DNA from 2 places in the Streptococcus sp. F2 genome. Region 2 is predicted to be linked to the other one. Evidence: riboswitches for the same ligand, from Rfam matches in the RefSeq annotation. Region 2 holds a riboswitch; the other holds the start of a gene.
What was found. Region 2 has a riboswitch for preQ1 ahead of ACYTR8_RS03620 (QueT transporter family protein). Riboswitches for the same ligand answer to the same signal wherever they lie in the genome.
Positions count from the first base shown of each region.

Region 1: it holds a riboswitch for preQ1, as region 2 does, so the genes downstream of both, ACYTR8_RS04380 (nucleoside hydrolase) here and ACYTR8_RS03620 (QueT transporter family protein) in region 2, are expected to answer to the same signal.

Region 1 covers NZ_JBWKAI010000009.1:9,880-26,329, forward strand. Annotated here, with positions in the region: gene prmA (50S ribosomal protein L11 methyltransferase) at 76-1,029, shown strand; gene ACYTR8_RS04345 (16S rRNA (uracil(1498)-N(3))-methyltransferase) at 1,029-1,787, shown strand; gene ACYTR8_RS04350 (LacI family DNA-binding transcriptional regulator) at 1,953-2,960, shown strand; gene ACYTR8_RS04355 (PTS transporter subunit IIBC) at 3,231-5,417, shown strand; gene ACYTR8_RS04360 (endonuclease/exonuclease/phosphatase family protein) at 5,496-6,320, shown strand; gene ACYTR8_RS04365 (kinase) at 6,329-6,841, opposite strand; gene ACYTR8_RS04370 (M42 family metallopeptidase) at 6,866-7,903, opposite strand; gene ACYTR8_RS04375 (ECF transporter S component) at 7,974-8,525, opposite strand; gene ACYTR8_RS04380 (nucleoside hydrolase) at 8,529-9,509, opposite strand; PreQ1 riboswitch class I at 9,692-9,736, opposite strand; gene nrdI (class Ib ribonucleoside-diphosphate reductase assembly flavoprotein NrdI) at 9,791-10,258, opposite strand; gene ACYTR8_RS04390 (helix-turn-helix domain-containing protein) at 10,746-12,275, shown strand; gene ACYTR8_RS04395 (YSIRK-type signal peptide-containing protein) at 12,462-13,844, shown strand; gene ACYTR8_RS04400 (bifunctional 2',3'-cyclic-nucleotide 2'-phosphodiesterase/3'-nucleotidase) at 14,048-16,417, opposite strand.
Region 2 covers NZ_JBWKAI010000007.1:653-17,102, forward strand. Annotated here, with positions in the region: gene ACYTR8_RS03615 (endonuclease/exonuclease/phosphatase family protein) at 1-2,501, shown strand, start outside; PreQ1 riboswitch class II at 2,715-2,834, shown strand; gene ACYTR8_RS03620 (QueT transporter family protein) at 2,832-3,335, shown strand; gene ligA (NAD-dependent DNA ligase LigA) at 3,481-5,439, shown strand; gene ACYTR8_RS03630 (diacylglycerol kinase family lipid kinase) at 5,452-6,474, shown strand; gene pulA (type I pullulanase) at 6,483-8,783, shown strand; gene glgB (1,4-alpha-glucan branching protein GlgB) at 8,890-10,770, shown strand; gene ACYTR8_RS03645 (glucose-1-phosphate adenylyltransferase) at 10,897-12,036, shown strand; gene glgD (glucose-1-phosphate adenylyltransferase subunit GlgD) at 12,026-13,159, shown strand; gene glgA (glycogen synthase GlgA) at 13,156-14,595, shown strand; gene ACYTR8_RS03660 (F0F1 ATP synthase subunit C) at 14,860-15,057, shown strand; gene atpB (F0F1 ATP synthase subunit A) at 15,092-15,808, shown strand; gene atpF (F0F1 ATP synthase subunit B) at 15,826-16,320, shown strand; gene ACYTR8_RS03675 (F0F1 ATP synthase subunit delta) at 16,320-16,450, shown strand, end outside.

The DNA.
Region 1 (16,450 bases), on a different contig from region 2:
GATAGAGGGTCACTGGTTTTAGGGTTTAGGCTAGGGGCAAGTGACCACTGATGATATGGCAGCAAGGGTATCGTTATGAAGGCATGGCAAGAGCTGACAATTACAGTCCATCGTGAGGCAGAAGAAGCTGTTTCAAATTTGTTAATTGAGACAGGCAGTCAAGGGGTTGCTATCGCGGATAGCGCAGACTATATTGGGCAGGAGGACCGCTTTGGGGAATTATACCCAGATGTGGAGCAGTCTGACATGATAGCTATCACAGCCTATTACCCAAGTAGCACTAATTTAGCGGATGTGACCGTGACCATTAATGAACAGTTAGCGGAGTTGGCTAGTTTTGGATTACAGGTTGGTCAGGTTACTGTGGACAGTCAGGAACTGGCTGAGGAAGACTGGGCGGACAACTGGAAAGCCTATTATGAGCCTGCTCGTATCACGCATGATTTGACAATAGTCCCTAGTTGGACGGATTATGAAGCTTCTGCTGGGGAAAAGGTTATTAAATTAGATCCTGGAATGGCATTTGGGACAGGGACACATCCCACAACTAAAATGAGCCTTTTTGCCTTGGAACAAGTCCTTCGTGGCGGCGAAACGGTTATCGATGTAGGAACCGGTTCAGGTGTCCTCTCGATTGCCAGTTCCTTGCTAGGTGCTAAAACCATCTATGCTTATGATTTAGATGATGTGGCTGTTCGAGTGGCTCAAGAAAACATTGATTTAAACCAAGGAACAGACAACATTCATGTGGCTGCTGGAGATCTTTTAAAAGGGGTTGGTCAAGAAGCGGATGTGATTGTAGCCAATATCTTGGCGGATATCTTAGTCTTATTGACTGAGGATGCTTACCGTTTGGTCAAGGACCAAGGCTATCTCATTTTATCTGGTATTATTTCTGAGAAACTGGATATGGTTCTAGAAGCTGCTTTTAGCGCAGGTTTCTTCCTTGAGACACATATGGTTCAAGGCGAGTGGAACGCTTTAGTGTTCAAAAAAACATATGATATCTCAGGAGTGATTGGCGGCTAATGCAACAGTATTTTATTAAAGGCAAAGCAGAAAAAGAGGTAACAATTACCGATAAAGATACTATCAAGCACATGTTTCAAGTGATGCGCTTGGCTGACGAGGCAGAAGTTGTCTTGGTCTTTGACGACGGGATTAAGTATTTAGCCAAGGTGACCAATAGTATGGCTCATGAGTTAGAGATTATAGAGGCTTTGCCAGATCAGGTTGAGCTGCCTGTTGAGGTGACCATCGCTTCGGGTTTTCCTAAAGGCGATAAGTTAGACACGATTGCCCAGAAAGTGACTGAATTGGGAGCCAGTGCGCTATGGGGTTACCCCGCAGACTGGTCAGTGGTCAAATGGGATAGCAAAAAATTAGCTAAAAAAGAAGACAAGTTGGCTAAAATCGTTTTAGGAGCTGCTGAGCAGAGCAAACGAAATGTGGTGCCAGAAGTGCATCTTTTTGAACAGAAAGCAGAGTTTCTAAAAAGCCTTTCTAGCTTTGATCATATCTTCATTGCTTATGAGGAGACAGCTAAGGCAGGTCAGCTAGCGACCTTGGCGCGTGAATTGAAAGAAGTTAAACCAGGGTCAAAACTCCTCTTTATCTTCGGACCAGAAGGGGGGATTTCCCCAGCTGAAATCACTCAGTTTGAGGCAGCAGGTGCCATTAAGGTGGGTTTGGGTCCTCGTATTATGCGAACAGAGACCGCTCCGCTATACGCCTTAAGTGCTATTAGTTATGCCTTGGAATTGCAGGTAACATCTGATGACAACTAAGCAAGTCCTTCGCTTGCTTAGTTTTTTAGGGAAACGCTCCTTTAGAAAACTTAAGTGTCCTCAAAAAAGGGAAGGCAGGTGAGCTGCTCCACAATGTGGAAAAACAGTTGACAGGGCTTAAGAAAATGACTATGCTAGTAAAAAAGATGATTGAGGGAGGAAGACTTGGTTACCATTAAAGATGTTGCAAAGCTAGCAGGGGTATCCGCATCGACGGCTTCGCGAGCCATTAATGACAATCACATGATTAGTCAGGCAACCAAAGAGCGCGTGAGAAAAGCGATGGAAGCATTGGATTATTCCCCCAATTATTCTGCACAAAATCTGGTCAAGCGACAGTCCAATGCGGTTGGGATTATTTTGCCAGTGCGCGTGAGCCAAGACTCTCTCGGCAACAATCCTTTTTTCATGCAGATTATTCAAGGCATCGCAGGTGTTTGCACAGACAATGGCTACATGGTCAGTCTAGCGACCGGTCGCAGTGATGACGAGCTATTGAAGAATGTTCAAAACATGATTCGCAGCGGACACATTGGCAAACTGATTTTTCTTTATTCCAAAACAGATGACAAGGTTTTTGATTTTGTTAAAAAACAAGCTGTGGATTGTGTGGTCGTAGGGCAGTCTTATGTGACGGATAACGGCAATGCTAAATTTGTGGATAATGATAATCGCCAAGCAGGTTACGATGCCGCAGCTTTTCTGCTGGAACGTGGGTTTAAGCAAATCACTTACGCCTATACTGACATGGACGAATTGGTGCAGGCTGAACGCTTTATTGGATATGCCGAAAAAATGACGTCCCAAGGTTTGGCCGCTCAAACCATTAGCCTCTCCTCAGAAACGGAACAGGATATCGATCAGCGGATCCAAACGTTTTTAGCCAACCACCCTCAGCCGGCCTTTGTAACCTGTGATGATATGCTAGCTATTCATCTGCAACGCCTGTTAAAGCAAAACCATCCCAAACAAAAAGTGCCTATGATTAGTTTTAACAACTCTGTTTTAGCTGAATTGGCCACCCCGTCACTGACATCGGTAGAGATTTTTCCTTACCAATTGGGAGAAAAGGCTGCCACTTTAGTGTTAGCAACTGATCATATTCAGGATACCATTCATTTGATCCCTCATCAGATAGTTGAAAGAGAGTCCACCCAATCGATAACGCCATAAGTAAACGAAACCCTTTGCGATGTTCCATTGAACAAGCGAAGGGTTTTTGTGTCCTCTTTTTAAGTTAAGGGAGACCGTTTTGTAAGAGGGGTGACAAGATTCTCCTATTCTTTTTTAAGAAAACGCTTTACAAAATTCAGAAAGGCGAGTATAATGAATTTATCAATTCGCGCAAACGTTTGCGTAAATCGTTTGCAACCCACTACCTCATGGCGTGATGCATGATAGCGATTGCCTCATTTCTTGAGGATGTTAAAAAGGAGAAGTAGAATGAAAACATCATTCAAGCAACTGTTTAGTTTCGAGTTTTGGCAAAAATTCGGTAAATGTCTTATGGTCGTTATTGCTGTTATGCCAGCGGCTGGTTTAATGATCAGTATCGGAAACTCCATTCCAATGATTAACCATGACTCAGCATTTTTGGCATCTCTAGGAAACATTATTGCTCAGATTGGTTGGGCTATCATTGTTAACCTTCACTTGCTATTTGCCTTGGCCATTGGTGGTAGTTGGGCTAAAGAACGTGCAGGAGGGGCCTTTGCCGCAGGTCTTGCTTTTGTCTTGATCAATCGAATTACAGGTGCTTTTTATGGAGTGTCAGGTGCTATGCTAGCTGATCCAGAAGCAAAAATCACAAGTCTCCTTGGTACTCAAATGATCGTTAAAGATTATTTCACCAGTGTCTTGGAATCTCCAGCCCTAAACACAGGGGTTTTTGTTGGGATTATCGCAGGGTTCGTAGGAGCAACAGCCTATAACAAATACTATAATTACCGTAAACTTCCTGAAGTTTTGACCTTCTTTAACGGGAAACGTTTTGTACCTTTTGTGGTCATCTTGCGTTCTATCCTAGTAGCGCTTGTCTTGGTGGTTGTTTGGCCGGTTATCCAATCTGGAATCAATGGTTTTGGCATGTGGATTGCCTCTTCACAAGATTCAGCTCCAATCCTAGCCCCATTCCTATATGGTACCTTGGAACGTCTCTTGTTACCATTTGGTCTGCATCACATGTTAACCATTCCAATGAACTATACTGCTCTTGGGGGAACTTATGAAGTCATGACAGGTGCAGCAGCAGGAACAAAAGTATTTGGACAAGACCCTCTATGGTTAGCTTGGGTAACAGACCTTGTTCACCTTAAAGGCTCAGATGCTTCAGCTTATCACCAGTTAATGGACGGAGTCACTCCAGCTCGTTTCAAAGTAGGACAAATGATTGGTGCTACCGGAACATTGATGGGGGTTGCCTTAGCGATGTACCGTAATGTGGATGCCGATAAAAAACATAAATACAAAATGATGTTCATCTCAGCAGCGGCAGCGGTATTCTTGACAGGGGTAACTGAACCACTTGAATACATGTTTATGTTTGCAGCAATGCCACTTTACCTTGTTTATGCCCTTGTGCAGGGAGCTTCATTTGCCATGGCAGACCTTGTGAATCTCCGTGTTCACTCATTTGGGAACATTGAATTATTGACCCGTACTCCTATGGCCCTTAAAGCAGGTCTAGGCATGGATTTGATTAACTTTGTTTGGGTCTCTATCCTCTTTGCAGTCATCATGTACTTTATTGCGGATATGATGATTAAGAAAATGCATCTCGCAACAGCTGGCCGTTTAGGCAATTATGAAGCAGACATGCTTGATGACAACAAAGCTAAAACCTCTGCTGCCCCTATGACAGATAGCAACTCTCAAGTCGTGCAAATCGTTAATCTCCTTGGTGGGGCAGGCAATATTGATGATGTCGATGCTTGCATGACCCGCTTGCGAGTGACGGTCAAAGATCCCGCTAAAGTTGGTGCTGAGGACGATTGGAAAAAAGCAGGTGCTATGGGTCTCATTACCAAAGGTAGTGGTGTCCAAGCGGTCTATGGACCTAAAGCAGATATTTTGAAATCAGATATTCAAGATTTGCTTGATTCAGGGGCTATTATTCCAGAAGTCAATATGGCAAAAGTAGCCGACAAACCAATGCCAGCCAAAGATTTTAGACACGTGACAGTAGAAGTGCTATCAGTGGCAGACGGAACCGTTTTACCAATCACAGGTGTGAAAGACCAGGTGTTTGCTGCTAAGATGATGGGCGATGGGTTTGCTGTGGAACCCACTAATGGCAATATCTATGCACCAGTATCTGGCCTTGTGACCAGCGTTTTCCCAACCAAACATGCCTTTGGTTTACTGACAGACAGTGGTCTTGAAGTGTTGGTGCACGTGGGACTTGATACCGTAGCCCTAAATGGTGTTCCTTTCTCAGTAAAAGTCACCGAAGGGCAACGTATTGAAGCAGGAAATCTTTTAGTGGTAGCAGACCTTGCTGCCATTCAATCAGCAGAGCGTGAAACAACCATTGTGGTTGCTTTTACCAACACAGCAGAGATCCAAGATGTGACCTTGACATCTTTAGGAGCTCAACCTGCTAAAACTCCAGTAGCAACCGTAGAACTTTAAGAGAATAGAGCAAGAGAGTGATAGGTCCTAGCAGCAGCTGGTGAGCTATGACTCTTCTTGTCTTATAAAGGAGAACTAATGACCAAGTTACTAACGCTGAATACCCACTCGTGGATGGAAGCTAATGCCCTTAAAAAATTATTTGATTTGGCAGAACATATCCTAGCTGAAAAATACGATATCATTTGCTTGCAAGAAATCAACCAACTGATTGAAAGCGAATTGGCCATGGAATTACCGAGCTATCAACCTATTCCCGGGACACCAACCATTCATAAAGATCATTTTGCTCTTCTCTTGATTCATTACCTCAAAAAGCGGGGACAGCACTATTATTGGTCTTGGGCTTATAACCATATTGGCTACGACATTTACCATGAAGGCGTGGCAATCTTATCAAAACAACCTATTCATGTTTCAGATATTCTCGTGTCGGCGATGGATGATGAAACAGACTACCATACTAGACGCTCGCTCGTCGCCAAAACCAAGTTAGATGGCAAGGAAGTGGCTATTGTGAATGTGCACTTGTCTTGGTTTGACAAGGGGTTCCTGGGCGAGTGGGAGAGGTTAGAAAAAGAACTGTTGTCTCTGAATTGCCCTCTGATTGTCATGGGAGATTTTAACAATCCAACGGATCAAGAGGGTTATCAAGTGATTATGGGTAGCCCCCTAAACCTACAAGATAGCCATAAGGTTGCTGACCATGTTTTTGGTGATCACAGTATTGTGGCTGATATTGATGGCTGGGAAGATAATAAAGAAGCTTTCAAGGTAGACCATGTTTTTACCAGCAAGGATTTTGACATCAAGGCGTCTCGCATTACCTTTGAAGGAGGAGATGCACCAGTCGTCAGTGACCACTATGGTCTTGAAGTGACGTTGGATTGGGTTGAGAAATAAGAAAAAGGTCAGGAAGTTAATCCTGACCTTTTTGTGATGTCTTGTAATATGTAATTGAGTGCTTCTTGCAAGGTGACAGTTTTGTCAAAAGATGTTTCAGAGATTATTTTGATGTCATCTTTTTCATTCCACCACTTTCTCAGAACTTCCTCACCAACTTCCTCGACCTTACTTCTGCTTGAATGGCGCTTTAATGTTTCTTCAAAAGGAATATCATAATAATCAGCATAGACTTGAAGACGGCTTTGTTGGCTAATAAAGTCCCAAACAGGGGCATACCAATCTGGTTTTAGAATACCTTCTAAGATGATATAATCGCAATTCGCCATTCCAAAAGTAATCAAATGCTTCAATAATGGAATTGTCGGCGTATCAAAACCATCATGGGCTAGTAACATTTCGCGTCTTAATTTATTTTGAGAAAGAAGTAAGGTGTTTTCACCAAGTTGACTTTGGAGGGCATTCGCCAAGCTGGTTTTCCCGCTAGCAGCATTTCCTCTAATAAGAATTAATTTGGTCACATTTTCTTCTTCTCTAACTTTAATTTAATCAATCATGGTGCTTTTCAAATAGGCATCCACCAGTCGTTCAGTCGCTTCGATAGAGTCTGTATGAGTGCGTTCATAAGAGTGACTGGATTCAATACCAGCCCCAAGAAGTGCGTGACGTACCTCAGCCCCTGCTCGCATCGCAGCAGAAGCATCACTACCGTAATATGGGTAAATGTCTAGCTGATAAGGAATCTGATAGTCCTGGCAAAGGGTTACCAAATGTTGACGAAGCTCATAATGATAAGGACCAGAGCCATCCTTGACACAGATGGAAACAGTGTATTCGTCCGTTGCTTGGTCGTCTCCCATAGCTCCCATGTCAACTGCCAAATACTCAACCACTTGCGCTGGTAGGCTTGAGTTGGCACCGTGTCCGACCTCTTCGAAAGCAGAGAAATAAAAATGGGTCGTGTATGGCAATTCCACTTGCTCTTCTTTGTAGCATTTTAGGAGCTCCATAAGAATAGCTGCGCTGACCTTGTCGTCAAGGTGACGAGACTTGATAAAGCCTGATTCGGTCACGATGACACGCGGATCAAAAGAGATGAAATCACCGACTTCGATGCCAAGCGCGCGTGTTTCGTCAGCCGTTGTGACTTTTTCGTCCAAGCGCACTTCCATATTAGCTTGATTGCGTTCCGCACTGCCCGCGTCTTTATAAACATGCACAGATGTCTGGTGAAGTAAGATGGTTCCAGAAATTTCCTTTCCAGATTTGGCAAGATGTACGGTACAGTTCTCTCCCTCGATAGAATTGTAGACAAAGCCACCCACTAAGTCCATTTTCAAACGACCGTCAGGTTTGATAGCACGAACCATAGCCCCCAGAGTATCTAAGTGAGCCGTCACCACACGGTGTTTGTCATCGTTTTTACCTTGGACAGACACCATAATGCCTCCCTTATGGGTACGGACAGGCTCATAGCCAAATTGGCTGAGTTCGTCATGCACATAGTTCATGATTTTCCGAGTAAAACCTGTTGGAGAAGGGATGTTAGCAAGTTTAGTCAGGTATTCCACAGTTGTTTTCATAAGTACTCCATTCTTTGAAAAAATCCATATAGTCCTTCTATTATAACATTTTTCAAGACACAAGATCCTTCTAAATCTGGAAAAGATGAGGCAATTGTTTCTGTAAAGCCTTGCTAATCATGAGGACGAGGAGTAGACTAACCAAACGGTCTAAATAATCCGTACCTGCCTGAATGACAATAACACTGACCGTTAAGTCAATCCCCAATCCATGTAACATCTGCACCAAGAGACTGGAGCCACTTGAGGTGATCCCTTTAAAGAGAGTAACCGTAATGATAGAAGCCACTAGTGTGCCAGGAAAGGAAATACACAAAGCCTTCCAAATCAAGTCCTTAGCTTTGCTGTTTTGGCGCAGGAAAACCCCAGCAGTCAAAGCAGTAATGATGGCCACTGGAGCATAAAAGAGGGCGAAAATATCCGTTGTCATCCAAGAAAGAAGCGCGCTAACAATAGCAGTCACTGCGCCAAGCCAAGGGCCAAATAAAAGAGCGATTAGTAGTGTGCCTACCATGTCCAGGTAAAGGGGCAATTTGAGAAAGAGGGCGATATTAGCTCCTAGATAGTTAAGAGCAATTGCAGCAGCGATAAAGGTTAAAACCTGTGTTTTGATTTTTGTCATGTCTTATCCTAACTGTAAATGGTCAAGGTCTTGAACGACCTGATGCAAAGGGACTTCTAAAATAGTAGCGATGAATTCGGACCAAAAAGCCTTGCTGTTCACCGTCGTCAAAATATGGCTGTTTGCCTTCTTATGGTAAAAATCGTATTGATCGACAACGGTTTGACCAAGAGCAATCCCTTCTGTTGCCACATCCGTATAACTGTCAAAACCTTGGCAAATGGTAGGAGTTAAGAAATAGACCACGGCAAGAGGGTCATTGATGACGCAGCCAATCAGGTGTTCGCATTCCCAATGGAAATCAAAATAAAAACGGGTGATGTTTTCAATAAAGACAGTTTCCTCAGGATTGAGTCGAGCCATGTAAGACAAGTGATTTGGGGTCAAGACAATCTGTCTCGTCACATCTAGCCCCACCATTTCAAGTTTGCGGCCCAGCTGTTTAAAGGTTAGTCTGGCTGCATGAGGATCACACCAATAATTGTACTCGGCCACCGGAGAACAATTGCCATGAGCTTTGAAGGCACCTCCCATGCTAACAAAGCGGTGGCAATGTTTGCCCATATTTGGGTTTTGACCCAAAGCTTCTGCCACATTGGTCAATGGACCAAGGGCGATAATAGCCGTCTCAGAGGGCTCAGCGAAATGCTGGGCTAAAAAATCAGCAGCGGTCAGGGCTTCAGCTTCTTTGATTACTGAAGGTTGGAGCAGGCTATCGCCGAGACCGTCTATACCGTGGGTATCCTGGGCAGAGACATAGTCCCTTTCTAGAGGAATCCCACGTCCTAGATAAATGGGAATATCAAGGCGGTTCACCCGTTCTAAAAGAAGAATGGTATTTTGTAAGCCGATGGAAACAGGGACATTGCCTTGAACCAGTGTAATGGCGATGACCTCAAGTTTCGGGTGCTTCAGGGCATACAAAAGCGCTAAGCTATCGTCAATACCAGGATCGCAGTCAATAATAATAGGTTGCTTAGTCATAAAAACCTTTCTAATGAGTAACAGAGCTCCTCTTACCTTGAGGAGAAAAATAGCTAACAACAACATCAGTCAAAACAAAAAAAGTCTGAGACAGGACGTCCCAGACTGGAAAAAACGGTAACAGGTGTTAAATAGAAGACACCAAATAGCACCTGACAAGGCGTTGTCAGGTTGTGAAAGCTTGTTACTTAGTTTTTTATTCTGGGAAGTTTTCGAACCAGTCCAGGAAATCCCTGATTTGTGTAACCTTAGTCTACTATGATTTGAGACACTTGTAAAGCTTAGCCTTCAGAAGAAGCCCTAAACGCGTCTCTCCTCTCTAATATAATGTTCGCTAAACGCTCGATATCATCATTTGTGCCCCGCAATTCAAAATCACCAAGCATGGGAAAGCCAAAGCGCTTAGCATATTGTTTAGCAGTCAGGCAATATTGGTTGTTAAAATTCTTATTCCCCGAACCAATAATCCCCATACAATATTTATAATTGTCATGAGCTGCTATAAAATCGCCTAGAGGGTTGGTCAGAATCTCTACCTCGCCAGAGTCAACGCCGTTTCCACCTTCTAGATAAGTGGGCAGCATCGCCACAAAATCCTCCTCAACGGGAAAAGTTTCGTGCTTCAAATCTTTAATGTTAATCTGGTTAACATGGCACCCCTGGTTTTCGGCTAAATAAAGGGACAGCCGTTTCACAAAACTAAGGGTATTTCCGCTAAGGCTGATAAAAACAATGGTTAAGTCTGACATAAAAACTCCTATCTAAACTATCAGTCATCACTACCAAGATTAGCACAAGTCATAGCAACAAACAAGTTATAGCCTTTCAAAACTGTCTGAAATGTTTCCTATTGAATAAGATAAAGAGGTATTTACTTGGCACTGAAGTGAGGGTCAGGGTTACGTCTCTCATACTGTTATAAAATAAGTCAAAAAGTTAAAAAAAGAAAAAAATATGACCCGTTAGGGGATATTAAAATGTATCTAATTGTCCGAAATTAGAGAAAAAAGCTAAAATAAGACAATTTGAAGAACTGGTTCGGTTCACTTTTTTAATTTGAGGAAAAAAACTTGGTGTTTAAAAAGTTGATTTTCACAGTTGTTAGCTGAACCATCAGTTAAGTTGATAGGTTCTCCAAGACTAAGTATGTTATAATTTAGTCGTTTTGCAACAAAGTTATCGACTGAAACAGTCACTAGATAAATTGAAATCACTAAAGAAGGACATAAAACTGACATGACGCATGCTAGTAAACTTTTTACCAAGCAACAATGGAGAGAGCTTGAGTTAATTGCCCACTTAACAGAACATTCAGAGAGAATGGGATACAAGGATAGAGAACTGTGCAAAGTACTGGATATAACGGTGTCAACCTTACAGGCCTGTATTGCTAATTTGCAATTTATGGAATCCCTCGGTCGGATTACTTACGAAGACGGTTACTTAACCATTGACTATAATGATTACTGTGGCTTGCAGGAAGTCTATCAAAGGGGGCTGAGAGAATCCCAGTCCTTACAGCTCTTGTCAGCCTTGTTTTTTAAAGAGTTTGATTCTTTAGAGGATTTAGCAGAAGAGTTATTTATTAGTCTATCAACGTTAAAGCGACTCATCACCAGAACAAACATCTATCTTAGAAAAGAATTTGATATTAAGATTTCAACAAGCCCTGTTATGGTTGTGGGAAATGAGCATCAAATCCGCTTGTTTTATCTTAAATACTTCTCAGAAGCCTACACTATTTCCGAATGGCCATTTGATGGTGTTATCAATCAACATGATGTTGAGCGTTTCATTGATTTAATGGTAAAACAAACAGATGTCATCATAAATTTTGCGCTATTTCAACATTTGAAACTACTGTGTGGGGTCAATTTGATTCGCTTTCACAAAGGATTTACCCTTAATCGACAACGTAAAGGACTAGAAAATCTTTTTCTTAAAACGTTGGAAGATTCTTTGGAAATGAAAGACCTATCCTCCCTATTTGCTTTGAAATTTAATCGTCCTTTGGAGGAAGTGGCTCTTTCTGAGATTTTTTCAAATTACATGAATGAGGAATTAGAACTAGGAGCATCTTTTCAATTAGGCGTTAAAGGAAAAGAGGAAGTTTTATCACCTAAAAATATAGTTTCATGGATTTCTTTGCTAGACAATATAGAGAGTACTCTCGGATTAAGCATATCTAATAAATATGAACTTGCTAGACATCTTCAGACAACTGTTATCGTGGGAGAAGAAGATATCAGCGCCAATTTCTTAATCTATGATTATAAAAAAGAGTACATTCGTTTTTTTGAGAAGCATTATCAGTTGATTTATGAGACTTTCGTTGCTTCCGTCAGGGAACTCTTTAGTTTAGGTGGCAAAAAGCTAAGCGAAATAATGCTAAATCATTTATTATATTGTCTCTTTATTACTTGGGAAAATCTTTTTTTAAAAATTAGTCATTCGAGACGTAAGTTGAAACTTCTGGTGATTGAGAGATCTTATAATAACGTAGGAAACTTTTTAAAAGCCTATTTCGGAGAGTTTTTTGAGATCATGAATTTTGCCGAATTAAACACTACAACAATTGATTTAACTGCCTTAGAGAAAGAATACGATGTAATCGTCACAGATGTTATCCTTGAACGAAGTTCTCAAACAGAGATATTGTTTTTTAATCAAATGATTCCTAGTGTAGTTGCTGATAAACTCAACGCTTTCCTAAGAAAAAAAATAGGTGAAGACAGGTTATTTAGTAACGTAGAGCTTTCCAAATGAGATGAAGGGGAAGCGAATATTAAAGATTAAGTGTTTAAAAAATTAGAATTCCAATCTATAAATAGTAAAATTTGAAAAAAGTGGCCTTTTCTTTAAAGTACTTATTGCCTATAATGGTTTTATTGGAGACGGTCTGGAATGAGACCACTCTAAAAAATCTAGGCAAAAGAAAAATAAGGAGAAAAAATGGCTAGAAAGAATACTAATAAGCAATATTCGCTTAGAAAATTAAAAAAAGGTACTGCATCAGTAGCTGTAGCTTTGAGTGTATTAGGAGCGGGATTAGCAAGCCAAACAGAAGTTAAGGCGGAAGAGAATTCTCGAGTTTTAGAAGCTAGACGAGAAGTTTTAAAAGGATTAGGACCATACGCATCTCAATGGTACTATACTTATAACCAGAATCTTAAGCTTCGCGAAGCTATTGCTAGACGTGATAACATTATCGATCAACAAAGCAAAACAATTGAAAAAGAGGTTGAAGATTACAATAAGTTATTAGACGAAAGTCGAGCTCAAGCTGAAGAAAGTCATCTCAAAGCTAAGGCAGCAGCAGAAGAAATTAAATCTTTACTAGATGAGCAAGCATCTTTAGATAAAAAAGTTGAGCTAGGAAATCGTCAACTTGAATTTAAAAATGCACAAATTTCAGAACTAGTTGCGGAAGCTGCTAACCTAAATGAACAAATTGAAAAATTAAATGAAGAAAAAGTTAATGCTGAAGAGCAATCTAATGAGCAGTTAGAATTTAAAAATCAACAAATTGCTGAATTAGTTGGTAAAAAAGCTGAGCTTGAAGCGGAATTAGCTAAGGCTGAGGAAGATCGAGCAATGTATGATCGCATGATTGAGGCAGCGAAACGTGAGTTAGCAGAACTGCAAACTAAATTAGATGAATCTAATGCAGATAAAGCTAAGTTAGAATCAGAAACAGCGATTTTAGAAAAATTGATTGAATCTGGCAAACGTGAACTTGCTGAACAACAAGCTAAATTAGATGCGGCAAACGCTGACAACGCAAAACTAGCAGAAGACAAACAAGTCTTGGAAGCAAGCCGTAAACGCACCAACCGTGATTTAGAGGCAGCTCGTGACGCTAAGAAAGCCACAGAAGCAGAATTGGCTGATGCTAACGCTAAAGTGTCACAATTGCAAGAAGAAAAACAAATCTTGGAAGCAAGCCGCACACGTACTAACCGCGACCTAGAAGCATCAAGAGCAGCAAAACAGAAAGTTGAAGCAGAACTTGAAGCAGCTAAAGCAGAAGTTGCTGCGCTTAAAGAAAAATTAGCAAAACAAGCTGAAGACATGGCTAAGAAACCAGAAATGCCAGGAGCTCCTGAAAAAGAAACGATGGATGCTCACAAGCTTGTCCCAGCTACAAAAGTTGTTAAAGACGACAAGAAAGCTGATGGCAAAGCAGCACCTGTTGCTAAGTCAGAAACTAAGGCAGCTACTAACCAATTGCCATCAACTGGTGAAACAGCTAACCCATTCTTCACAGCAGCAGCAATGGCAGTTATGGCAACAGCTGGTGTCGTAGCAGTTGCAAAACGCAAAGAAGAAAACTAAAAAAACATTCCTATTCCCAAAATAAGACAAACTAGCTTTCATTAGCTAGTTTGTTTTTTTATGAAGTCAAGCAGAAAAGCAGTTGAGGAGAATAGACAATAAAACAAATGCCCTCTCCCTATCTTTAATAGATTAGAGAGAAGGCATCTGTTAGTAGTGTCTAAGGCAAGGTGCTAGAGGTCACCTTCTAGCGACAGAAAGCTTTAGTTACGCTCCTGTTTGCGACTAAAGACGGCAGCTAATCCCATTAGGCTAATGCCAAAGAAACCGAGGCCTTTTGAGTCTGCACTACCTGTTGTAGGTAGTTGACTGTCTTTTCCACTAGTTGCTTGGTGTGTTTCTTGGTACACACGGGCTGCTAGTTGATGGATGGCTTGACGATCTTGTTCCGTCAAGGTCTTGCCAGGAAGGGTTGGGTTTGTTGCCTCGGTTTGACGAGGTGCGACATAAGTAAAGCTGTAATCGCCAAAGCCTTCCACAGATGAAGGGCCAACGTAGCTAATGTCCTTGTAGTTACCAATCAAGCCCTTAGCTTTGTCAGCGCTGAGGAAACGAAGGTTGAGGCCTTTGATGGTGTCAGCGAAATACCAGTTGTTATCAGCGCTTGGGTTAATGGTTTTTTCAGCAACGATGTAGTTGATAATGGCTTGACGGTTTTCAAGATTGAGCAGGCGGATAAGGGTAGCATTTTTCACACCAGGGAAATTACCACTCGCACGGTAGTTATTGGTCACGACCATAAACTCTTGTTTCGGATCGATGTCCTTGCCCATGTATTTCAAGTTGCGGACACGACTAGCATCTGGATTGACCAGATTACCTTTGCTGTCGTACTTGTTCTTTTGAGTGGCATCAAACTCGTAGGTAAGCCCATCAATCACATCAAAGTTATAAGTGCGATAGGACGTATTAACCAAATCTTGAGGCTCTGATTTACTTGGGTCAATCGTGTTGAACTGTCCAGCAGACATTTCTAACCATTCTTTCAAATCAGCTCCAGTCACTTTTAAGATAGCAGTGACGTTGTCGTACAGGTAAAGGTCAGCAACATTTTTGATAGCGATTGGACCAGCAGGAATGTCGGTATAAGCTGACGCATCATTTCGTGTTCCTGCTTTGAATGGAGCAGCAGCTGACAATAATGGGAGATTGGCTTCAGGTGTACCAGCCAATTCTTTTTCTGCATACCAGCGTTGCGCATTGTTAACGATTTGAATGGATGGGTCGTCTTTGACCAAGGCAAAATAACTGTTGATTGGGGCTGTGGTTGTTCCAACTTGTTGTCGGACGTAAGCAACGGTGCCATCATGAGCTTCTTTGGCAAGCGCGATGATAGTAGGATCAACTTGGTTTGATTTGCTGTCAATTTTACGTGTTTCAGCACGGCTTAGGTCTTTATTGACCTTCCATTGACCATTGGTGTAAGTGAGGTTCAAATCGATTAAGCCGAGGTGGTCACCGTATTTACCGCCCATTGTGACAGGAACGCCGTTAATCAAGCCTTTTTTACCGTCAACACCTTTGAAGTTATCGTAAAAACTGCCGTCTGGCAAGGCTGGGAAATCAGCATGTGAATGGCCTGTAACCACGGCGTCAACGCCTTCAAGGCTAGCAATTTGGTAACCAACATTTTCTTCACCGACTTCATAGACGTCATCACCGATACCAGTGTGGGCAAGGACAAGGACAAGGTCTGCACCTGCAGCACGAATCGTAGGGATGACTTCTTTGACAGCTTCGACAGCATCCTTGACAGTGACTTTTCCAGTCAGGTTAGCCTTATCCCAGCTCATGATTTGAGGAGGGACAACGCCTGCGATACCGATTTTCAAGGAAACAGCTTTGCCATCTTTATCAGTAAAGGTTTTGGTTAGGATATCAAAGGGTTTAAATTTAGGTTCTCCAGTTTTGGCATCAAGGACATTGGCATTGACAATTGGTAGGCCGGCAGTTGCCATGACACGGTCTAAGTAGTCCAAGCCATAGTTAAATTCGTGGTTACCAAGGGTAGAGGCATCGAAGTTAAGGGCCTTCAAGGCAGCGTACATAGGGTGAACTTCACCAGCTTCAACAGGATCAACAATAGCTTTGTAGGTAGCTAATGGGGTTCCTTGGAGGATATCACCATTATCGACGAGCACAACGTTACTGTTTTCTTTTTTGGCTGCATCAATAAGCACCGCTGTTTTGGCTAAGCCAAGGGACTGGGCTTCCTTGTCTTGGTAATAGTCATAGTTGACCAAATTAGAGTGGAGGTCCGTTGTTGATAGAATACGAACGTCAACAGATTGCCCTTCCACAGGCGCCGTCACGGTAGCGTTGTCAGCTGATGCAGTTGTCATTTCAGAACTTGTTGGGTTTACAGGGCTTGGAACGGCTGTATCAGCAGTAGCTGTTGCTGGCGTGGTATCTGCTACTAGCGGAGCTGTTTCTGCAGTGCTGGTTGTGGTGCTAGCAGTCGTTGTCAGCGGTTCAACAGCAGTGGTTTCCTCTGCTTTGGTAAGCTGGGCAGAGCCAGCAGCAACTAACATGGCCAAAAAAATGGCACTTTTTGACATGTAACCTTTTGTCATCATAAAATCTCCTCATTTTCCTAAAAATGATGT
Region 2 (16,450 bases):
GCCCTGAAGGAAAACCTTACACAGTTACAGGTAAAATTATCAGCGTCGTGAATGGCTGGGGTGGTAATGGTTTTTACATTCAAGATAGCAATGGCACAGGACTTTACATTTACCCTGAGAAAAATTTGGGTTATGCCAGTGGAGACATTATTCAACTGACAGGTACACTTACTAATTTCAAGGGTGAATTGCAGTTGAAAAAAATTACTGCCCATAAAAAATTAGAAGGGCAGCTTCCTACCCCTGTTAAAGAAACAACCATTCCCGAATTAGAAAAAGCAACTCAATCAACACTAGTTAAGTTATCGAATGTAACTGTAGGAGAAATAGCATCGGATAAATACGAAACCTCTTCTTTTAATGTCACAGATAACGATGGTAAAAGTGTGGCAGTTCGTTTAGACAATCGCACGGGGATTAAAACAAGTGACTTAGTCGCTAAAATTGGCCAGGGGGATGTCATCAATTTGACAGCTATTTTGTCAACTTTTGATGGAAAATTGCAATTAAAGCCATTTACCTTGGAACAATTTGAAGTGGTGAAACAGGCTGTCAGAAAAGAAGACACTACGCCAGTTGGCAAGGTTGTGAAAATTGGAGATATCCAAGGGACTAACCATACTTCTCCTCTTTTGAAAAAAGCTGTAACAGTTGAACAAGTTGTTGTTACTTACTTAGATGATTCCACTCATTTTTACGTTCAAGATCTTAACGGCGATGGTAATGTAGCCACTTCAGACGGTATCCGTGTCTTTGCTAAAAGCGCCAAAGTAGCTGTCGGAGATGTGTTGACGATTTCCGGAGAGGTTGAGGAATTTTTTGGTCGTGGATATGAGGAACGTAAACAAACTGACCTTACAATTACCCAAATTGTGGCTAAAACTGTTACCAAAACAGGGACAGCTCCAGTACCAGCCCCTCTTTTGTTAGGTAAAGATCGTGTGGCACCTGCTGATGTCATTGATAATGATGGCTTACGTGTCTTTGACCCACAAGAAGATGCTATTGACTATTGGGAATCCATGGAAGGCATGTTGGTTGCTGTCGACGATGCGAAAATCCTTGGTCCAACGAAAAATAAAGAAATCTATGTTTTACCTGGTTCTAGCACGAGAGTGTTGAACAATTCAGGTGGTGTATTGTTGCCTGCAACCAGTTACAATACCGATGTGATTCCTGTACTTTTCAAAAAAGGTAAGCAAACCATCAAATCTGGTGATTCTTACAAGGGAAGATTAGCTGGGCCAGTCTCATACAGTTATGGTAATTACAAGGTTTTTGTTGATGATAGCCAAAAGATGCCTGTCTTAATAGATGGCCACCTTGCACCTGAAAAAACACATTTGCAAAAAGACCTAAGCAAATTAAGTATTGCATCTTATAATATTGAGAACTTCTCAGCAAACCCATCTTCAACCAAGGATGAGAAAGTCAAACGTATTGCTGAATCCTTTATTCACGATTTGAATGCACCTGATATCATTGGACTGATTGAGGTACAAGATAATAACGGCCCAACCGATGATGGTACTACAGATGCTACCCAAAGTGCTCAACGCCTGATTGATGCTATTCAAAAGCTTGGGGGCCCAACTTATCGTTATGTTGATATTGCTCCAGAAAATAATGTTGACGGTGGTCAACCTGGTGGGAATATTCGGACAGGCTTCCTCTATCAGCCAGATCGTGTTAGTTTATCGGATAAGCCAAAAGGTGGCGCTAAGGATGCTCTGTCATGGGTAAACGGGGAGTTAAACCTCAGTGTTGGTCGAATTGATCCAACTAATCCTGCTTGGAAAGATGTCCGTAAATCACTAGCAGCAGAATTTGTTTTCCAAGGAAATAAAGTCATTGTGGTAGCAAACCATTTGAACTCTAAGCGTGGGGACAATGCTCTTTATGGACGTGTGCAACCTGTTACCTTCAAATCTGAAGAAAGACGCCATGTTTTAGCCAATATGTTGGCTAAATTTGCCAAAGAAGGAGCAACTCATCAGGCAAATATTGTGATGTTAGGTGACTTTAACGATTACGAATTCACAAAGACGATTCAATTGATTGAAGAAGGGGATATGGCTAACTTGGTTAGCAGACATGATTTAGCAGATCGTTATTCTTATTTCTACCAAGGAAACAATCAAACCCTCGATAACATGCTAGTATCTCGTAACCTGCTTGGTCAGTATGAATTTGACATGGTGCATGTGAATTCACCGTTTATGGAAGTTCATGGCCGTGCTTCTGACCATGATCCATTGTTGCTTCAATTATCCTTTAAAAAAGCCGCAGATGCAGGTATAGAGGAAGGTAAACCAGCTCCGACTGCTACTGAGCAGAAAAAGGTAGTGACAGCTAAACCACTTGCGGCAGCTCAAAAAGCTTCCTCAGAGAAGGCTTTGCCAAAAGCAGGTGAAAAAGCTGGGATTGTGATGACTATCTTAGGAATGACTAGCTTGTTTGCTTCTGTTAAGTTATTTAGAAAAGGCAAAGAAAGACAATAAGCACAAAACAGTTTTAAAATCCCTAGTGGGGTAAAGGACCTGAGTAAAGTCTCAGGTCCTTTTACTTTTCAGCCACATAATTTATCTCACAAAAGAGAAAATCGTGATACTAAAAGTATTCAGTTAGTCTGTATGAAAGGAATCGAGAAGGTAACCATGCCCCTTTGTTATAGGTCGCAGACTTATTTAGTATTTTTGTCAAGTTGGTCTTTTTGTGGTACAATGTAACCGTTGCTTAGCAACCCTTGGTGCTTAGTTCCCTTTCACCAAGCATATTAGACACGTAAAGAGTTAGGTTTGACTAACTGCTTTGACGTTAAAGGAGAAAAAATGACAAAATTAACAGTGCGTGACTACGTTCACATTGCTTTAGTGGCTGCTCTCTATGTGGTATTGACCATTACGCCTCCTCTGAATGCCATTTCTTATGGAATGTATCAGTTTAGGGTATCTGAAATGTTGAATTTCCTTGCTTTTTACCATCGCAAGTATATCATTGCAGTGACTCTTGGGTGTATGATTGCAAACTTTTACAGTTTCGGACTTATTGATGTCTTTGTTGGTGGTGGCTCAACCCTTATTTTTGTGACGTTGGGTGTCGTTCTCTTTAGGAAGTACCACAAAGACTATCTATTTAATGGTCTTGTTAACAAGGCGTTCTTTTACTTTTCTTTCTTTTTTGCCGCTTCCATGGTGACCGTGGCTATTGAGCTTTCTTTCTTTGGTGCACCCTTCCTGTTGACCTGGTTTACAACGGCTATGGGGGAATTGGCATCGCTGCTCATCGGCTCTCTGATTATTGATAAGCTAGCTAAGCGTATGTCTTTTCATTAACGAATATTCATAACCGGAGTGAGAGAAGCCCTACACTTTTTAGAAAATAGGTACTTGGACAGTTGCTGGATTTTACAGCTGTCCTTTTTATTTTCTTCTGATTAGGAAATAGCTTATTTTCACTCTTTTATGATAAAATAAGAGTATGAAAAAACGCATAAGAGAATTGACGGAATTGCTTAACCGTTACCGTCAAGAATACTATACCAATGATTCCCCTTCTGTTTCTGATAGCGAGTACGATAAGCTTTATCGTGAGCTAGTGGATCTTGAAAACCAATACCCTGAGCATGTCTTACAAGATAGCCCAACTCAGAATGTCGGAGGAACCCTTCTTACCGGTTTTGAAAAATACCAGCACCAGTATCCGCTATTTAGTTTGCAGGATGCTTTTTCGCGTGAGGAATTAGATGCCTTTGACAAGCGGGTTAAATCGGAATTTCCTGATGCCACTTATCTAGCAGAGCTAAAAATTGACGGCTTATCCATCTCTTTAAGTTATGAAAATGGCCAATTACAGGTGGGAGCTACCCGCGGAGATGGTAGTGTTGGTGAAAACATTACAGAGAATCTTAAACAGATTAAAGATATTCCTCAAGTACTGCCTCAACCCCTGACCATAACTGTTCGAGGAGAGGCCTACATGTCTCGGCAATCCTTTAAAGCAATTAATGAAGAGAGACAGGAAAACGGTGAAACAGAATTTGCCAATCCTAGAAATGCTGCTGCGGGTACCTTGAGGCAATTAGATACGGCGGTAGTGGCTAAGCGTCAATTGGCTACTTTTCTCTACCAAGAAGCTAGTCCCACAATCAGAAGTCAGCAAGATCATGTCTTGAAAGCATTAGCCGATTTGGGCTTCTCAGTTAATCAGCGTCACCATCTGTCATCCTCTATGGATGAGATTTGGGATTTTATTCAAACTGTGGAGGCAGAACGCGATCAATTGGCTTATGATATTGACGGTATTGTCATCAAAGTGAATAACTTAGCCATGCAAGAAGATTTGGGATTTACGGTTAAAGCACCACGTTGGGCGATTGCCTACAAGTTTCCAGCAGAAGAAAAAGAGGCAGAAATCCTTTCGGTTGACTGGACAGTTGGTCGAACAGGTGTGGTTACCCCAACAGCAAACTTGACACCAGTTCAATTAGCTGGAACAACGGTCAGCAGGGCTACCTTGCATAACGTCGATTATATTGCGGAAAAAGATATTCGAATTGGAGATACCGTAATTGTCTATAAAGCTGGGGATATCATTCCTGCTGTCTTGCGCGTGGTTTCTGACAAGCGTCAGGAACAGGTGCCTATGTGGATTCCAAGTCAATGCCCATCTTGTCAGAGTGATTTAGTGCATTTTGAGGATGAAGTAGCTCTACGCTGTATCAATCCTTTGTGTCCGAGTTTGATTCAGCGAGGGTTGGAACACTTTGCCAGTCGAAATGCCATGAATATTGCTGGACTTGGGCCTGCTGTTGTGGAAAAACTCTTTTTAGCAGGGCTTGTTCACGATGTGGCAGATATTTACAAGCTCACTAAGGAAGATCTTCTGCATCTAGATGGCATCAAAGAAAAGTCGGCCGAAAAATTGCTAGCAGCTATTGAAACGTCCAAATCAAATTCAGCCGAGAAATTGTTATTTGGTTTAGGTATTCGTCACATTGGTGCTAAGGCCAGTCGTTTAATTTTGGAAACTTGCGGAAACATTGAGCATCTTTTAACGGTGAGAGAAGAAGACATTGCGACTATTGATGGTCTGGGCATGGTGATTGCTAAATCATTGGTTCAATATTTTCAACAAGATTCTGCCATTCTTTTAGTAGAAGAACTAAAGAATGCTGGGGTTAACTTAGCTTATTTAGGACAGAAGATTGATAGTAATGCAGAATTATTTGGCTTAACGGTTGTTTTAACGGGCAAGTTGGAGAAAATGACTCGCAACGATGCAAAAGCAAAATTAGAAACCTTAGGTGCTAAAGTGACTGGCAGTGTGTCTAAGAAAACAGACTTGGTGATTGCTGGAAGTGATGCAGGGTCTAAGTTGGAGAAAGCGCAGGCTTTAGGCATTCGAATCGAGGGTGAAGAGTGGCTAGAGCAGCTTTAAGAGAGGTATTGTATGAAAAAACAAATGAGAGCACGTCTCATTTATAACCCGACATCAGGACAAGAAATGATGAAAAAGAGTGTTCCTGAGGTCTTAGATATTTTGGAAGGGTTTGGGTATGAAACCTCTGCCTTTCAGACGACAGCAGAAAAACATTCTGCTTTAAATGAAGCCAGAAGAGCTGCGAAAGCTGGATTTGATTTACTGATTGCTGCTGGAGGAGACGGTACCATCAATGAGGTGGTCAATGGGATTGCGCCACTGAAAAAGCGTCCCAAGATGGCTATTATCCCAACAGGAACAACCAATGATTTTGCGAGAGCTTTGAAAGTTCCAAGAGGAAACCCTAGTCAGGCAGCCAAACTCATTGGAAAAAACCAAACCATTCAAATGGACATTGGTAGGGCTAAGAAAGATACCTATTTTATCAATATTGCGGCAGCAGGGAGTTTGACTGAATTGACTTATAGCGTTCCTAGTCAGTTAAAAACCATGTTTGGCTACTTAGCTTATCTTGCCAAGGGAGTTGAGTTATTGCCACGTGTTAGCAATGTTCCTGTTAAAATTACTCATGATCAGGGCGTTTTTGAAGGTCAAGTGTCCATGATTTTTGCAGCCATTACCAATTCTGTAGGTGGCTTTGAAATGATTGCTCCAGATGCTAAACTGGATGATGGCATGTTTACCTTGATTTTAATAAAAACGGCTAATCTTTTTGAAATTGTCCATCTTTTACGTTTGGTCTTAGATGGGGGTAAACACATTACAGACCGTCGTGTGGAATACATAAAAACCAGTAAAATAGTAATTGAACCTCAATCAGATAAGCGCATGATGATCAATTTAGATGGGGAATATGGCGGCGATGCCCCAATCACACTTGAAAATCTGAAAAACCATATTACATTCTTTGCAGATACTGATTTGATTTCTGATGATGCCTTGGTACTGGACCAAGAAGAATTGGAAATTGAGGAGATGGTGAAGAAATTTGCGCATGAAGTAGAAGATTTAGAACAAGAACTGGAGGAATAAAGAAAGTGATAGATAATGCCATTACCGTTCATTATCATAGTCGTCAAGGAAACTACTTTAATTTAAGTTTGTGGCAGTGGCAAGATGGGAAATGGGGAAAAGATGCCTACTTCTCTCGATTTGATAGTTTTGGTGCAGTAGCTCAGTTAAGTTATCCGGCTCCTTACTTTTTAAGCCATGCTTATGTGATTGTAAAAGATCAATTGTGGCAGCACAAAACGATTGATTATCGTATTGACCGTGACTATGGTGTTCCAAAAACAGAAGTTTGGCTAGTGGACGGTGATGACACTGTTTATTATTCAAGGCAAGCTGCAGTTGCTAGTCGTTCGTATGGGCGTAGAATGGCTCATTCGTTTGATATGGCAGTTAACAGCAAAGCTTTCGATAAGCGTTGGGGATTTGATGGATGGCTTGGTTTTCGTTACCAGGAGAATCAGACGACCTTTCGCTTATGGGCTCCGACTGCTGAACGAGTTGATCTGATTTTATATGATTCAACAGCTGAACGAGCAAGCGTAGAGAGAGTTGTTCCTATGGATCGCGGCCATGTCAGTAATCCTGAAGATCATTCTAAAAATACTCACGGAGTGTGGGAGTTATGTTTAGAAGGAGACTATAACTATCAGGCCTATCGTTATCGAGTGTATTACCGTAAACGGACCTTTAGAGATACACGAGACCCTTATGCCATTGCAACAACGGCTAATGGTCGCCGCTCCATTGTGATTGCCCCTGACCAGCTAAAGCCAGAAGGTTTTGAAGTCAAACAGGGCAAAGAAGCAACGTGGAGACTAGACAATCCTAATCAAGCTGTTATCTATGAAATGCATGTGCGAGACTTCTCAAAATCTGAGACTTCAGGTGTCAGTCCATTACATCGTGGTAAATTTAAAGGTTTAATCGAAAAAGGAACGCGTAACGAATTTGGGGACAAGACTTGTTTTGATTATGTCACGTCATTAGGGATAACTCATATTCAGTTGCAACCTCTTTTTGATCATCATCAAATCATTGAAGACAATGGGGAATATGCCTATAACTGGGGATATGATCCTGAAAATTATAATGTTCCTGATGCGAGTTTTACCAGCAATCCTCACGAACCTGCGACACGTATTTTAGAATTAAAAGAAGTGATTCAAGCTTATCACGATGCTGGTATTAATGTCATCATGGATGTGGTTTATAACCATACCTTTTCATCTAGGGACTCAGCATTCCAACTAGCTGTTCCTGATTATTATTACCGGATGAATCCCAACGGAACCTTCCAAAATGGGTCGGGCTGTGGTAATGAGACGGCTAGTGAAAAGGAAATGTACCGTAAGTACATGCTTGATTCTATTTTATATTGGACCAAAGAATTTAATATTGATGGTTTCCGTTTTGATTTAATGGGCTTGCATGATATTGAAACCATGAATCTTATCAGACGGGAATTAGATAAAATTGACCCAAGAATTCTTGTTTTTGGAGAAGGATGGGATATGGGAGTGGGGTTAGCTCCTGAACAAAAAGCTAAAAAAGATAATGCTTACAAGATGCCAGGAATTGGTTTCTTTAATGATGATCAGCGTAACGCGGTTAAAGGCGCAGAAATCTACGGGACCTTTGAGGAAGGTTTTGCCTCTGGTGCAGCCACCGAAGATAGTGTTGCCAAGTCTATTTTGGGAAGTGATGAGTTGGTCCATTATTTAAGTCCTAGTCAGGTAGTTAATTATGTAGAAGCTCATGACAACTACAACTTGAATGACCTCTTTTGGGCTCTCAATCCAACTGATAATCAAGAAGAACATACTCGTCGTATCCAGCTAGCTTCTGCCATGAATATCTTGATGCAGGGCATGTGTTTTATGCAGATTGGTCAGGAGTTTCTAAGAACTAAATTATATCCGACAGGAGAACAAGGAGAACTCACCCACGCAGACAAAGAAAGAGCAATGAACTCTTATAACGCTCCAGATCAGGTGAATCAAATTGACTGGAGACAAGTCACTCTAGAAAAAGAAACCGTTGCTTTTATGAAAAAATTATTTTTTTTGAAAACAAAAACCCATCTGTTTTCATATCCAAGTTTCGAAGAAATTCGTCGTCATGTCTATATTGAAAAAGCGGATAAAGGTGCTGGTTTTATCAGCTTCACAGTGGATGATAAAAGAAAATACAAGGTTATTTTCACAACTTCTGGCAAACGCTTGCAATCATGTGTCGAGAATGATATAATTGAAACAAATGACAAGCGCTTTCAAAAAGGGGAGTTGTTACTCAATCCTTTGACAGCGATGATCCTTGATATTACAGAATAACCTGAGGTTTCTCAGGTTATTTTTGTTTTCTTGAGGCATAATCTTGTCTGGGATGAACCTGAAAATAGAGGTTTAAAAAGAGTGAGGATTAAAAGAGGGTGATGGAATGGACAATGAGTTAGCGCTTTACACATTTGGCACCGGGGAGAATAACCAGTTGCAAGATTACTTGGGTGTTCACCGGGTTGACATAGATCATAAAACTGCTTACGTCTTCAGGGTGTGGGCTCCGAATGCAGAAGAAGTGAGCCTAATAGGCGATTTTACTGACTGGAAAGCTAATCCTTTAAGCATGTTTAGGCATGAGGCGGGTGTTTGGGAGGTGACCACACCATTAGCTAAAGAAGGGGACATTTACAAATACCTGGTTAAACGGCAAGGTGGTCACGTCGTCGAGAAAATTGATCCTCTTGCTGTCTTGTTTGAAGCTAGGCCAGGGACAGGAGCTGTTGTTAAAACATTACCAGATAAAAAATGGCGAGATAGTTTGTGGATGGGGCGAAGGAAACGCTTTGGGTTTAGAGAAAGACCTGTTAACATCTATGAGGTCCACGCTAATTCCTGGAAGAAGGATGAAACTGGAAAGCCATATGACATGTCTCGCTTGAAAGAAGAGCTGATTCCTTATCTCAAAAAGATGCATTATACTCATGTAGAATTTCTTCCTGTCATGACGCATCCTTTGGACATGAGCTGGGGATACCAACTGATGGGGTATTTTGCTTTTGATTCGACCTTTGGTAGCCCAGAGGATTTCCAGGACTTTGTCGAAGCTTGTCACCTTAATAACATTGGCGTTATTGTCGACTGGGTACCAGGGCATTTTACACAAAATGATGATGCTTTAGCTTACTTTGATGGAACGCCAACCTTTGAGTATCAAGACCATCATCGAGCGCGGAATTATGGCTGGGGGGCTTTGAACTTTGATTTAGGTAAAAATCAGGTGCAGTCTTTCTTAATCTCCAGTGCCTTATTTTGGTTAGAAACTTATCATATTGATGGTATCCGGGTAGATGCGGTTAGCAACATGTTGTATTTAGATTATGATCAAGGGTCGTGGACACCTAATATTCATGGTGGAAACCAAAATCTTGAAGGGGTTGCCTTTCTTCAAAACTTGAATCGGGTGATAAAAGAAAAACACCCAGATGTCATGATGATCGCAGAGGAATCCTCTTCAGCAACACCGATTACCAGCCCTATTGAAGAGGGTGGACTAGGGTTTGATTACAAATGGAACATGGGTTGGATGAATGATATTTTGAGTTTCTATGAAGAAGACCCTTATTACCGGCAATTTGATTTCAACCTCTTGACTTTTAGTTTTGTGTATTGTTTCAATGAACGCTATATTCTGCCATTTTCTCATGACGAAGTAGTGCATGGTAAGAAGAGCATGATGCATAAGATGTGGGGAGATCGCTATAATCAGTTTGCAGGTTTGCGAAATCTCTACACTTATCAAATGTGTCATCCAGGTAAAAAATTACTATTTATGGGCTCTGAATTTGGTCAATTTTTAGAGTGGAAGTACAATGATCAACTAGAATGGCATGATTTGGAAGATCACTTTAATGCCAAACTACAACGGTTTACAGCTGAGTTAAATCAGTTTTATAAAGATCATAACATGCTTTGGCAAAATGATGAGACGTATGACGGTATTGATATCATTGATGCTGATAACAAACAAGAATCGGTTTTATCTTTCTGTCGCCTCAACAACAAAGGGGAACTGTTGTTGTGCGTCTTTAACATGACGCCTGTTGAACGACCAGGTTTTACTGTAGGTGTTCCAGTCGCAGGAATCTATGAGGAAGTTTTCAATACTGAAATGGAAGCGTATGGAGGTGTTTGGAAAGAACACAATCCTATCACTAAAACAGTAGAAGCACAATGGAAAGAATATCATCAAACCCTCTCTTTCACTTTACCAGCATTGGGAGCAAGTATCTGGAAGGTTAAGCGTCGTCAAAAAGACTAGGAAATGTCAGAATAACTCTCCTCTTTTTATCATTAATGTCGGATTAAGAGATGAAGGGAAGAAAGAGAGCTTATCCAAAAGTCTCTTTGACATATTAGGTGATGTTAGTCATGAAAGGATATCTAAATGAAGAATGAAATGTTAGCTCTTATCTTGGCCGGTGGTCAAGGAACTCGTTTAGGAAAATTAACACAAAGTATTGCTAAACCAGCAGTGCAATTTGGGGGTCGCTATCGTATCATCGATTTTGCCTTGTCAAATTGTGCCAATTCAGGGATTCACCATGTTGGTGTCATTACCCAATATCAACCGTTAGCTCTTAATAACCATATTGGGAATGGGTCATCTTGGGGTCTTGATGGTATTAATGCTGGTGCTACCATTTTACAACCTTACTCAGCAACAGAAGGTAATCGTTGGTTCCAAGGAACCAGTCATGCCATCTATCAAAACATTGATTACATTGATAGTATTGATCCTGACTATGTCCTTATCTTATCTGGAGATCATATTTACAAAATGGACTATGATGACATGCTTCAAAAACACAAAGACAACATGGCCAGCTTATCAGTCGCTGTCATTGATGTGCCTCTAAAAGAAGCTAGCCGTTTTGGTATTATGAATACGGATACCAGTGATCGTATTGTGGAATTTGAAGAGAAACCCGCTCACCCCAAATCAACCAAGGCCTCTATGGGGATTTACATTTTTAACTGGAAACGTCTAAGAACCATGTTGGTTGATGCTGAAAAAAATAATATTGACATGTCTGACTTCGGTCAAAATGTGATTCCGTCCTATCTAGAGACAGGTGAGAGGGTTTATAGTTATAACTTTAAAGGTTACTGGAAAGATGTAGGAACCATCGAATCCTTGTGGGAAGCCAATATGGAATATATCGGAGAAGAAAATGCTCTGGATAGTCGTGACCGCTCATGGAAGATTTACTCTAAGAACCATATTGCACCACCAAACTTTATCACTGAAGAAGCAGATGTTTCGAATTCGCTTGTGGTTGATGGTAGTTTTGTATCAGGGAAGGTTGAGCATTCTATTTTATCAACCAATGTTCAGGTCAAAAAAGGTGCTCAAGTCAAAGATTCCTTTATCATGAGTGACGTTATTATTGGAGAGGGTGCCAAAATCACACGTGCTATTATTGGAGAAGGTGCCGTCATTGGTGACGGTGTTGTGATAGATGGAACTGAGGATGTGCAAGTTGTTGGTTACAATGAAGTAGTGGGGGTTTCAAATGAAGATTGACAAATACACAGCCATTTTGGGAAGTTCAATTGGCTTTGCCGAAATGAAGGGATTGACAGATTCAAGACCCTTGGCAAACTTACCGTTTGATGGGAAATACCGTCTCATCGACTTTCAATTATCCAACCTTGCTAATGCAGGGGTGAGAAGTATTTATGGTATTTTCCGTGGGGAAAATATCCGTTCTGTCTTTGACCATATTAGATCTGGTAGAGAGTGGGGATTAAACTCCTTATTGAGCCACTATTTTTTAGGTTTTTATAACACTGCAGAAGATTCTCAAGAAGCAGATAAAGAGTATTATGATAATATATTAACCTACCTCAAACGTTCTGGATCAGACCAAACCATTTATATGAGTTGTGATATATTATGTAATATCGAACTAAATCAAGTTATCCATCTGCACACGGTTAATCAACGACCTCTTACAGTGGTCTACAAAAAAATGCCAACGGATGCCATCTCAAAAGCCAACGATATTTTAGATATTGATGAGACAGACACCGTTATCAATAGACGTCAGATTCCGAGCAATCAAGATATCGAAAAAATGTCAGCGGGTATTTACATTATTGATACCCCTTGGTTGATTGAACAAATGGAGAAAGAAGCTCAAAAAGAAAAACCTCAAAAGTTACGTTTTTTACTTCGTGAGTTAACCGTTTCAGAAGGAGCTTTGGGATTTGAATACACTGGCTACTTAGCCAATATTCACTCGGTCAAATCTTACTTCGATGCTAATATGGACATGCTTGATCCCCAAAAATTCTATTCTCTCCTTTATGCCAATCAAAAAGTCTACACTCGTGTGAAGAATGAGGAATCGACTTATTTTGATCAAACGTCAGAGGTGAAAAATTCACAGTTTGCATCAGGAAGCATTATTAAGGGATATGTGGAGCATTCTATTGTGTCGCGTAACTGCCACATCGAGGTAGGAGCGCGGGTAAAAAATAGTATTTTATCACCTAAAGCCATTATCGGTGAAGGAGCCATCGTTGAGAATGCTATTATCGACAAATTAGTGGAAGTGACACCTGGTGTTACCATTAAAGGAACGCAAGAAGAACCAATGGTGGTCGCTAAAGGAACTAAGGTTATTGAGGATATGATAAGATGAAAATAATGTTTGTGGCGGCAGAGGGAGCTCCTTTTGCCAAGACGGGTGGTCTAGGTGATGTGATTGGTGCCTTGCCTAAATCCCTGGTCAGAAATGGTCATGAGGTCTCCGTTATTTTGCCTTACTATGATACCATTGACCAAAAATTTGGCGATCAAGTGGAAGACGTGTTGTATTTTTACACACAAGTAGGTTGGCGCCGTCAATACGTTGGTCTCAAGAAGATTGTGAAAGATCAAGTGACCTTTTATTTTATAGATAACCAGTATTATTTCTTTAGAGGAAAAGTCTATGGTGACTGGGACGATGGTGAACGATTTGCTTATTTTCAGCTAGCCGCAATTGAGGCGCTGGAGAGGCTTGATGCGATTCCAGAAGTTTTGCATGTGCATGATTACCATACAGCAATGATTCCTTTCCTATTAAAAGAAAAATATCATTGGATTAAGGCTTATCGAAAGATTAAAACAGTTTTCACTATTCATAATATTGAATTTCAAGGTCAATTTGACCCAGGAATGTTAGGAGACCTATTTGGTGTTGGAGCAGAGCGATATGAGGATGGGACTCTGCGGTGGAACAATTGTCTCAATTGGATGAAAGCTGGGGTGTTATATGCAGATCGCGTAACGACTGTATCTCCATCGTATGCCGGTGAAATTCAAACTTCTGAGTTTGGAAAAGGTTTGGATCAGCTGATGCGGATGGAATCGGGGAAATTAACAGGAATTGTTAATGGCATCGACACAGAAGTGCTCAATCCTGAGACAGACCCACACTTAGTTGCTCCCTTTTCAGCAGCCGATTTATCTGGAAAATCAGCCAATAAAAAGGCTTTACAAGAAAGATTGAATCTTCCTGTACGCGATGATGTTCCACTCATTGGCATTGTCTCACGATTGACTGACCAAAAAGGCTTTGACTTGGTGGTGCAGGAGTTGGATAATCTACTCCAGCAAGATGTTCAACTGGTTGTTCTTGGGACAGGTTATAAGGATTACGAGGACGCTTTTAGGTGGTTTGCACAGGTTTACCCAGAGAAGCTTTCAGCTAACATTACCTTTGATTTAGGGTTAGCGCAACAGATTTACGCTGCCTGTGATCTTTTCTTAATGCCAAGTGCCTTTGAACCTTGTGGGTTATCACAAATGATGGCTATGCGCTACGGGACGATTCCAGTTGTTCATGAAATTGGAGGATTAAAGGATACGGTTATTCCTTACAACTCCTTTGATAAAACAGGAACTGGATTTGGTTTTAATCACTTCTCCGGTTTTTGGATGATGAAGACCCTCTTGTTTGCTTTGGATGCTTATCGCCATCATCTAGAGGATTGGAAAATGCTACAACAAAATGCCATGACACGTGATTTCTCATGGGAGACAGCTAGCTTGGCTTACGTGGAGTTGTATCACGGTTTGGGAACAGTTATTTAATTCGTTATCAAAAATATGATAAGACCAGAGAGACGGCGAAAGCCGTTTTTCTGCTGGTTGGGGGTTTTGGAAAATCCCAACCTTTTTGTTATAATAGAAGTGTGTTTCTATTTTTTGAAAGAAAATCCCAACCTTTTTTTCTGTTTTTGTAAAAAGGTTAGTATTAGTCTAAGAAAGCGTACCCAGACTAAAGAAATCTGTTGACATTCTTAATTTTAAGGAATAGAATAGCAAAGTAAAAAAAATTTTAAGGAGTATTCTACTATGAATCCTATTTTCGCATTGGCTTTGGCCTGTTTTGGTGTTTCTCTTGCTGAAGGTTTCTTGATGGCAAATCTTTTCAAAGCAGCTTCTCGCCAACCAGAAATCATTGGTCAATTACGTTCGTTAATGATCTTGGGTGTTGCCTTTATCGAAGGTACTTTCTTCGTTACCCTTGTTATGGCCTTCATTCTTAAATAACAGCCTATTTTATAATAGAAAAGGAGGGTGTTAGATGGAAGAAGCTAAAATACCTATGCTGAAGCTTGGTCCAATAACCTTTAATTTGACCCTACTTGCTGTTTGTATTGTCACAATTGCGATTGTCTTTGCCTTTGTTTTTTGGGCAAGTCGCCAAATGAAATTGAAACCAGAAGGGAAGCAAACTGCTTTAGAATATTTAATCAGTTTTGTGGATGGTATTGGAGAAGAGCACTTAGATCATAATCTACAAAAATCTTATTCGCTCTTACTGTTCACCATTTTTCTCTTTGTGGCTGTCGCTAATAATTTAGGATTATTTACTAAACTAGAGACAGTTAATGGCTATAACCTATGGACCTCGCCAACAGCCAATCTGGCTTTTGACCTTGCTCTATCCCTTTTTATTACCTTAATGGTACACATTGAAGGGGTTAGACGTCGTGGCTTGGTTGCCCATTTGAAACGTTTGGCTACGCCGTGGCCAATGACTCCGATGAATTTATTAGAAGAGTTCACAAATTTCTTATCACTTGCCATTAGGTTATTCGGTAATATCTTTGCCGGGGAAGTTGTTACAGGTTTGATTGTTCAACTGGCAAATTATCGAGTTTATTGGTGGCCAATTGCTTTCCTAGTCAATATGGCGTGGACAGCCTTTTCAGTCTTTATTTCCTGCATACAGGCTTTCGTTTTCACAAAACTGACAGCGACCTATCTAGGAAAAAAAGTCAATGAATCAGAAGAATAAGGAAGGAGAACAAACGAATGTCAATCACATTTGGTGAACTCGTTGGGAATTTTATTCTAGTAACAGGTTCTGTAATCGTCTTGTTACTCTTGATCAAAAAATTCGCTTGGGGTGCAATTGAATCGATTTTACAGACACGCTCACAACAAATCTCTCGAGATATTGATCAGGCTGAGCAATCACGCTTAAGCGCTCAACAGTTAGAGGCAGAAAGTCAAGCTAACTTGGACGCTAGTCGTTCAGAAGCAAGTAAAATCATCAGTGATGCCAAAGAAATTGGTCAATTACAAGGTGATAAACTGGTAGCAGAAGCTACTGATGAAGCAAAACGCTTGAAAGAAAAAGCGTTGACAGATATTGAACAAAGCAAATCAGACGCTATCTCAGCAGTCAAAACAGAAATGTCTGATTTAACGGTTCTTTTAGCGGAAAAAATTATGGGAGCTAATCTTGATAAGGCGGCGCAAAGCCAGCTTATTGATAGTTATCTTGATGACTTAGGAGAAGCTTAATGACCAAAAAAGAACAGGCTCTTATTGAGCAATATGCAAAAAGTCTTGTCGAGGTAGCAAGTGAACATCATTCTCTTGATGCCTTAAAGGCTGATGTGCTTGCCATTTTAGAGACGTTTGAAGCAACGAA